One region of the Enterobacter sp. ECC_219_Taxon_10 genome, then DNA from elsewhere that is predicted to be linked to it. Evidence: predicted binding sites of a transcription regulator. Region 1 holds the regulator's gene; each other region holds the start of a gene.
The links. Region 1 encodes PurR, which represses purine synthesis genes. Its sites were predicted from a motif close to CANGCAAACGTTTGCNTG; they were not measured.
Positions count from the first base shown of each region.

Region 1 (2,204 bases):
GTGCCAGCAGATCGCGAACGGCTGGCGGGGACACCTTTCCATTGCGGTGGATAACATCGTTAAGCCCGAGCGCACCCGGCAGATGATTGTCGATTTCTACCGTCATTTTTCTGACGTCGAACTGCGGGTTTCGCAGGAGGTGTTCAACGGCGTCTGGGATGCGCTGGCGGACGGCAGGGCAGAGATGGCCATTGGGGCCACTCAGGCGATCCCGGTCGGGGGGCGTTACGCCTTTCGCGATATGGGGATGCTGAGCTGGAAATGCGTGGTGGCAAGCGATCATCCGCTGGCGAAGATGGAAGGGCCGCTGAGCGATGATACGCTGCGCGGCTGGCCGTCGCTGGTGCTGGAGGATACCTCCCGCTCGCTGCCCAAGCGTATCACATGGCTTTTGGACAACCAGCGGCGGGTGGTGGCCCCTGACTGGGAATCGTCGGCGACGTGCCTTAGCGCCGGGCTCTGCGTCGCGATGGTACCCGTTCATTTTGCGCGACCACGAATCGACACCGGTGAGTGGGTTGAGCTGGCCCTGGAGAATCCATTCCCGGATGCGGCCTGCTGCCTCACCTGGCAACAAAATGATGTTTCCCCGGCGATGGCCTGGCTTCTGGATTATCTGGGGGACAGCGAAACGCTTAACCGGGAATGGCTGAGGGAGCCAGCCTGACTGGCTCCGCAATGAGATTAACGACGGTAGTCGCGGAACGGGCCATCCGCGACGGAACGGCGTTCGATAAGGCGAGGGTGAACTTCAATGGACTGCGACTCTTCACGTTTGTTGACGATCCTGTCCAGCAGCATATTGAAGGCGGTTTCACCCAGCGAATCTTTCGGCTGGTGAATGGTGGTCAACGCTGGCGTGAAGAAGCGCGCGTTGCGCACGTTGTCATACCCGATCACGGAGATGTCCTGCGGGACGCGCAGACCCAGCTCATCGGCCGCACAGAGGGCGCCCATCGCCATGATGTCACCCCCGCAGAAGACGGCGGTCGGGCGGTGCGGCTGGGAGACGATCTGTTGCATCGCGCGGTAGCCTGATTCCGGCTCAAAGTCGCCCTGCACGATCCAGTTTTCCGGCACGGTAATCAGCGCTTCTTCCATCGCTTTCATAAAGCCGGCCAGACGGCCCGCGCCGGTGTTGCGCTCCAGCGGACCCGGGATCACGCCAATCTCGCGATGGCCGCGCTCAATCAGATAACGGCCGGCCATATAGCCGCCCTCAAAGGCGTTATCGATAACCGAATCGGTGAAATCCGCGCGCGCTTCGCCCCAGTCCATCACCACCATCGGAATATGGCGATACTCTTCCAGCATCGACAGCACGGATTCCGGGTACTCGGAACACATTACCAGCAGGCCATCCACGCGCTTTTGCGCCATCATCGACAGGTAGGCACGCTGTTTTTCAATGCTGTTCCATGCGTTGCCGAGAATCAGGGTATAGCCTTTCTGGAAGCAGTTTTTCTCCACCGCTTCAATGATCTCGGCAAAATAGGCCGCTTCACTGCTGGTCGCCAGTAATCCAATGGACTTGGTGTGATTGACCTTGAGGCTGCGCGCAACCGCGCTTGGCGAATAGTGCAGCTCTTTGATCGCTGCCCAGACCGCGTTGCGCGTCTCTTCCGCCACGAAGCGGGTTTTGTTAATTACATGTGATACGGTTGTAGTGGAAACGTTTGCGCGTTTTGCTACGTCTTTAATTGTTGCCATTAAATGTCACTCCAGACCATATCCTAAACTCCTGAAAAACTTGAAGGTAAACGTTTGCCTTCTCTCACCCTTATCACGCAATTTTGGATTGCGGCACGCCAGGAAAACGACACGGGACGTCAGGAGGGGGTCAATGGCCGGTACGCTAATAAATTTAGCGTGGAATTTTGGCCTATCTTGATGAAAAGGGGAAGAGGTAAAGTGGTTATCAGTATAAATCCAGGAAGATTTTTGACGGAATCTGTGCAAAAATGAGCAAGCTCACTTTTCGTGGGGGGATTAAAAGGAGAAAAATTGATGAGTTCCGATCTGAAGTTTTCGCTGTTCACCACCGTTGTTGTGCTGGCTCTGATTGTCGCGGCTGGTCTGACGGCTGCGCTGCACTGATTTACGCGGAGGGAGAGCCTTCTCCCTCCCCATCGCCGCGATTGTTACTTCTCTGGCAAAAATCTTTTGCCATTTTGTTAACTTCTCATTTTTTGTGATTGATGTCA
Region 1 covers NZ_CM178005.1:2,112,545-2,114,748, forward strand. The annotation lists gene punR (DNA-binding transcriptional activator PunR) at 1-667, shown strand, start outside; gene purR (HTH-type transcriptional repressor PurR) at 685-1,710, opposite strand; gene cydH (cytochrome bd-I oxidase subunit CydH) at 2,008-2,097, shown strand.

Region 2 (2,204 bases), 1.9 Mb from region 1:
AACGATTTCGCCGCTCACAGGAGCGTAGATGTCAGATGCCGCTTTTACGGACTCCGCCACGGCGCAGTCGTCGCCCGCGCTAACGGTCGTGCCCACGTCAGGCAGGTCAACAAACACCATGTCGCCCAGCAGCTCTTGCGCGTGCTCGGTGATCCCTACGGTGTAAGTGCCGTCCGCCTCTTTGCGCAGCCACTCGTGTTCTTTGCTGTATTTCAGTTCTGCTGGCACATTGCTCATTGAAGTTCTCCTGATAAAAATGATTAGGCGACCGGCTTACCGGCGCGAACAAAAATCGGTTTGGTCACGTGGACCGGCATTTCGCGGTTGCGGATCTGTACCACCGCCGTGTCGCCAATGCCCGCCGGCACGCGTGCCAGTGCAATACTGTAGCCCAGCGTCGGGGAGAAGGTGCCGCTGGTGATCACGCCTTCGAGATGATTGCCGTCGGCATCGGTGAAGCGCACTGGCAGTTCGCCGCGCAGCACGCCTTTTTCCTTCATCACCAGCCCCACCAGCTGTTCGGTACCCTTCTCGCGCTGCATCTCCAGCGCTTCACGGCCAATAAAGTCACGGTCAGCCGGTTCCCATGCGATGGTCCAGCCCATGTTGGCGGCCAGCGGAGAGACGCCTTCGTCCATCTCCTGGCCGTAGAGGTTCATACCCGCTTCAAGACGCAGGGTATCGCGCGCGCCCAGGCCCGCTGGCTTCACGCCCGCTTCCACCAGCGCACGCCAGAAATCAGCGGCCTTCTCGTTTGGCATCGCAATTTCGTAGCCCGCTTCACCGGTGTAGCCGGTAGTGGCGATAAACAGATCCCCCGCCTGCACGCCGAAGAAAGGCTTCATGCCCTCTGTGGCTTTGCGCTGCTCGTCGTTAAACAGAGACGCGGCTTTCGCCTGCGCGTTTGGCCCCTGCACGGCGATCAGCGACAGATCGTCACGGACGGTGATGTCGATGGCATAAGGTTCAGCGTGTTGGGTGATCCAGGAGAGGTCTTTTTCGCGGGTGGCGGAGTTTACAACGAGGCGGAAGAAATCTTCAGTGAAGTAATAGACGATGAGGTCATCAATCACGCCGCCCGAAGCATTCAGCATGCCGGTATAGAGCGCTTTACCCGGCGTCTTCAGTTTGGCGACGTCGTTTGCCAGCAGATAACGCAAAAACTCCCGGGTGCGGCTACCGCGCAGGTCGACAATCGTCATATGGGACACGTCGAACATACCGGCATCGGTGCGCACCGCGTGGTGCTCATCAATCTGCGACCCGTAGTGCAGCGGCATCATCCAGCCGTGGAAGTCCACCATGCGAGCGCCGCATAACACGTGCTGTTCGTACAAAGGAGTCTGTTGAGCCATCTTGTCCTCGTTGAAAAATTCACCGTGAAACCCGGTATCGGCCTCGTTCCCGAATGCCGACGCAAACGTTCTCTTTTACCTGAACTTACCACCGAAACCGGCGGTTAACCATAAGGTAAAACGGGTCATCACATTAGCTTATGACTAAAAAACGCTGAAAAGCCTACAGAGTTATTCACTGGAAAAATGCGATTAACCCCGCACAAAATTAACAATGATCTAACAGGATTTAGCACATGGTGATATTTCGTGCGGAAAAACGGGCCGAATTTCCGTAACAAGAAAAAGACGACATTAGATTATCTAATGCGAAAAATGACGTGAAATTAGAATATTTCAAACGAGGGGATTTCCCCGGCGCAGAGGCCGGGAAATTATAGTGTGACGGGGGTCAATATTATTTAAGCCAGTCCGGCAGGTCGTTAAGACCCATCGCCTGACGGAGAAGTTGAGGTTTAACACCCGGAAGGGTGTCAGCAAGCTTGAGGCCAATGTCGCGCAGCAGTTTTTTCGCCGGATTTGCCCCGGCAAACAGCTCGCGGAAGCCCTGCATCCCTGCCAGCATCATCGCCGCACTGTGCTTGCGGCTGCGCTCGTAGCGACGCAGGTAGAGATGCTGACCGATATCTTTGCCTTCACGATGCAGGCGGCGCAGTTCCTCAACCAGCTCCGCTGCGTCCATAAAGCCGAGGTTGACGCCCTGCCCGGCCAGCGGATGAATGGTATGAGCGGCATCGCCCACCAGCGCCAGACGATGCGCGGCAAACTGGCGCGCGTAGCGGCCGGTTAACGGGAACACCTGACGCTCGCTTTCAAGCGTGCACAGGCCAAGGCGGTTATCAAACGCCA
Region 2 covers NZ_CM178005.1:3,999,402-4,001,605, forward strand. The annotation lists gene gcvH (glycine cleavage system protein GcvH) at 1-237, opposite strand, end outside; gene gcvT (glycine cleavage system aminomethyltransferase GcvT) at 261-1,355, opposite strand; gene ubiI (FAD-dependent 2-octaprenylphenol hydroxylase) at 1,753-2,204, opposite strand, start outside.
Region 2: a site for PurR is predicted at 1,414-1,431, ahead of gcvT (glycine cleavage system aminomethyltransferase GcvT). Genes of this name have one in related genera too.

Region 3 (2,204 bases), 1.5 Mb from region 1:
CAGCCGGAGAACCGATACGGATACCGGAGGTCACGAACGGGCTCTTCGGATCGTTTGGCACGCTGTTTTTGTTCACGGTGATGTTGGCGCGGCCCAGAGCGGCGTCAGCTTCTTTACCGGTCAGGTTTTTATCAACCAGATCCAGCAGGAACAGGTGGTTTTCAGTCCCGCCGGAAACCACTTTGTAGCCACGGTTCAGGAAAACTTCCACCATCGCTTTAGCGTTCTTAGCAACCTGCTGCTGGTAAACCTTGAACTCAGGCTCCATCGCTTCTTTCAGCGCTACCGCTTTTGCCGCGATAACGTGCATCAGCGGGCCGCCCTGCGCGCTTGGGAACACGGCGGAGTTCAGTTTTTTGTACAGCTCTTCGTCACCGCCTTTCGCCAGGATAAGGCCACCGCGTGGACCCGCCAGGGTTTTGTGGGTGGTGGTGGTCACAACGTGAGCGTGTGGAACCGGGTTCGGGTAAACGCCTGCGGCAATCAGGCCCGCAACGTGCGCCATGTCAACGAACAGGTACGCGCCGATGCTGTCTGCGATTTCACGCATTTTTGCCCAGTCAACGATACCGGAGTAAGCGGAGAAGCCGCCGATGATCATCTTCGGCTTGTGCTCTTTAGCCTGCTTCGCCATATCTTCGTAGTCAATTTTACCGGACTCATCAATACCGTAAGGGATGATGTTGTACAGTTTGCCGGAGAAGTTAACCGGGGAGCCGTGAGTCAGGTGGCCGCCCTGCGCCAGATTCATACCTAAAACGGTATCGCCCGGCTGCAGCAGTGCGGTGTAAACCGCGAAGTTAGCCTGGGAGCCGGAGTGCGGCTGGACGTTTGCGTAGTCAGCGCCAAAGAGTGCTTTCGCACGGTCGATTGCCAGCTGCTCTACGATATCAACGTACTCGCAACCGCCGTAGTAGCGCTTGCCCGGATAACCTTCAGCGTATTTGTTGGTCAGCTGAGAGCCCTGCGCCTGCATCACGCGCGGGCTGGTGTAGTTTTCGGAGGCGATCAGTTCGATGTGCTCTTCCTGACGTACTTTTTCCTGCTCCATAGCCTGCCACAGTTCGGCATCATAATCGGCAATGTTCATTTCACGCTTTAACATCCGCATCTCCTGACTCAGCTAACAAGTAAATTTTGGCCTGAAAAGGCAGTCCTGTTGGACGACGGGCAACAGTATAACTGAATAGTTCTGTGATAACAGGTCTTGACAAACGATTTTACGCAAACGTTTTCCTTCACGCCACGCAAGGGTTTGAGGAATAAAGATCTCGCTATTTCCAGCGGATTTCTTTTCAGGTTTGTGATGCATATTTTTCATCTTGCAAAGAACCATTTACAAAGCATGGGTATTTTTTATAAGATGCATTTAAAATGCATCATTAAAGTGACATCAGAAGGAAGCTGCCATGCTCGACGCTCAAACCATCGCTACCGTTAAAGCCACCATTCCCCTGCTGGTGGAAACCGGCCCTAAACTTACCGCCCATTTCTACGATCGCATGTTTACGCACAACCCGGAGCTCAAAGAGATTTTCAACATGAGCAACCAGCGTAACGGCGATCAGCGTGAAGCGCTTTTCAACGCCATCGCGGCCTACGCCAGCAATATCGAAAACCTGGCGGCGTTGCTGCCCGCGGTGGAAAAAATCGCGCAGAAACACACCAGCTTCCAGATCCAACCCGAGCAGTACAACATCGTCGGCGGCCACCTGCTGGCGACGCTGGACGAAATGTTCAGCCCGGGCCAGGAAGTGCTGGACGCGTGGGGTAAAGCCTATGGCGTACTGGCAAACGTGTTTATCAACCGTGAAGCGCAGATCTACAGCGAAAACGCCAGCAAGAACGGCGGCTGGGAAGGCACTCGCGCCTTCCGCATCGTCGAGAAAACGCCGCGCAGCGCATTAATCACCAGCTTTGAATTTGAGCCGGTGGACAGACAGCCGGTGGCCGATTACCAGCCGGGCCAGTATCTGGGCGTATGGCTGAAGCCTGAAGGCTTCCCGCACCAGGAGATCCGCCAGTACTCTCTGACCCGCAAGCCAAACGGCAAAGGCTACCGCATTGCGGTGAAGCGCGAGGACGGCGGTCAGGTCTCCAACTGGCTGCACAACGAAGCCAACGTGGGCGACGTGGTTCATCTGGCCGCGCCGGCGGGCGATTTCTTTATGGCCGTTGAGGCGAATACTCCGGTTACGCTGATC
Region 3 covers NZ_CM178005.1:3,655,711-3,657,914, forward strand. The annotation lists gene glyA (serine hydroxymethyltransferase) at 1-1,105, opposite strand, end outside; gene hmpA (NO-inducible flavohemoprotein) at 1,410-2,204, shown strand, end outside.
Region 3: a site for PurR is predicted at 1,222-1,239, ahead of glyA (serine hydroxymethyltransferase). Genes of this name have one in related genera too.

Region 4 (2,204 bases), 390 kb from region 1:
CTGACCGGTTATGGCCAGTGGGAATACCGTGCACTGGCCAGCTCAGCTGAAAGTGAGCAGTCTTCAAACAACTCTACCCGTACTCGTCTGGCTTTCGCGGGTCTGAAAATGGCTGACGCTGGCAGCATCGACTATGGCCGTAACTACGGCATCGTATACGATGTTGAGTCTTACACCGACATGGCGCCAACCTGGTCCGGCGAAACCTGGGGCGGTGGTTATGTTGATAACTACATGACCAGCCGTTCTACTGGCCTGCTGACCTACCGTAACAGCGATTTCTTCGGTCTGGTTGATGGTCTGAGCTTCGGTATCCAGTACCAGGCTAAAAACGAGCGTGCTGATCTGCGTCGTGCCAACGGCGACGGTGTTGGTTACTCTGTGGGTTACGACTTCGGCGGTGGCTTTGGTCTGACCGGCGCATACAGTAATGCTAACCGTACTCTCGACCAGAAAGCTGATGGCAAAGGCGACAAAGCTGAAGCATGGGCAATCGGTGGTAAATACGATGCTAACAGCCTGTATCTGGCAGCTGTGTACGCAGAAACTCGCAACATGAGCATCCTGGGTAACAGCACCGGTTCCAATACTCCGGATGCTAATGGTGACGTGTTCAACGTAGCGAACAAAACCCAGAACTTCGAAGTTATCGCTCAGTACCAGTTCGATTTCGGCCTGCGTCCATCCCTGTCCTACGTGCAGAGTAAAGGTAAAAACCTGAACACCGTAGCCGGCGGCGATGCAGATCTGGCTAAATACGTTGAAGTAGGCGCAACTTACTACTTCAATAAAAACTTCAACGTGTCTGCTGACTACCGTATCAACCTGATCGACGAAGATCAGGCCAAGCGCACTGGCGGCGGCTGGGTTGGTACCGACGACCAACTGGGTCTGGCTGCAGTTTACCAGTTCTAATCAGAACACCACTTTGTTATATGCATAATGAACAGGGCTTCGGCCCTGTTTTTTTATGCCTGACAGAAAATAATGGCGACTTTTGAAAAGCCGCACGCTTTTCGTCGCAAACGGTTGGCATTTTGTAAATCTACCGTTAACCTGATAGCGGATTTCACTTCTGTAATCACAATGGAACTTCGTCATGTTTGAGAACATTACCGCCGCTCCTGCCGACCCTATTCTGGGCCTGGCCGATCTGTTTCGTGCCGACGACCGCCCTGGCAAAATCAACCTGGGAATTGGTGTATATAAAGATGAAACCGGCAAAACTCCGGTACTGACCAGCGTTAAGAAAGCTGAGCAGTATCTGCTGGAAAATGAAACCACCAAAAACTACCTCGGTATTGATGGTATCCCTGAATTTGGTCGCTGCACCCAGGAGCTGCTGTTCGGTAAAGGCAGCGCAATTGTGAGTGACAAACGTGCGCGCACGGCGCAGACCCCTGGCGGTACCGGCGCGCTGCGCGTTGCGGCGGATTTCCTTGCGAAAAACACCTCTGTTAAGCGCGTATGGGTGAGCAACCCAAGCTGGCCGAACCACAAGAGCGTCTTTAACTCTGCGGGCCTGGAAGTGCGGGAATATGCTTACTACGACGCGGCGAACCACGCTCTGGACTTTGACGGCCTGCTGGCAAGCCTGAGCGAAGCGCAGGCGGGTGACGTGGTGCTGTTCCACGGCTGCTGCCACAACCCGACCGGTATCGATCCAACGCTTGAGCAGTGGGAACACCTGGCGAAGCTCTCCGTTGAGAAAGGCTGGCTGCCGCTGTTTGACTTTGCTTACCAGGGCTTCGCCCGCGGTCTGGAAGAAGATGCCGAAGGCCTGCGCGCGTTCGCAGCCGTGCATCAGGAGCTGATCGTTGCAAGCTCCTACTCCAAGAACTTTGGTCTGTACAATGAGCGTGTAGGTGCCTGTACGCTGGTTGCGGCTAACGATGAAACCGCCGATCGCGCCTTCAGCCAGATGAAATCCGTTATTCGCGCTAACTACTCTAACCCACCGGCACACGGTGCGTCTGTTGTTGCGACCATTCTGAGCAACGATGCGCTGCGCGCGATCTGGGAACAAGAGCTGAACGATATGCGTCAGCGTATCCAGCGCATGCGCCTGCTGTTTGTGAACACCCTGGCTGAGAAAGGCGCTGACCGCGACTTCAGCTTCATCATCAAACAGAACGGCATGTTCTCGTTCAGCGGCCTGACCAAAGAGCAGGTTCTGCGTCTGCGCGAAGAGTTCGGCGTATACG
Region 4 covers NZ_CM178005.1:1,727,075-1,729,278, reverse strand. The annotation lists gene AC4ICF_RS08160 (porin) at 1-915, shown strand, start outside; gene AC4ICF_RS08155 (amino acid aminotransferase) at 1,100-2,204, shown strand, end outside.
Region 4: a site for PurR is predicted at 1,019-1,036, ahead of AC4ICF_RS08155 (amino acid aminotransferase). Genes of this name have one in related genera too.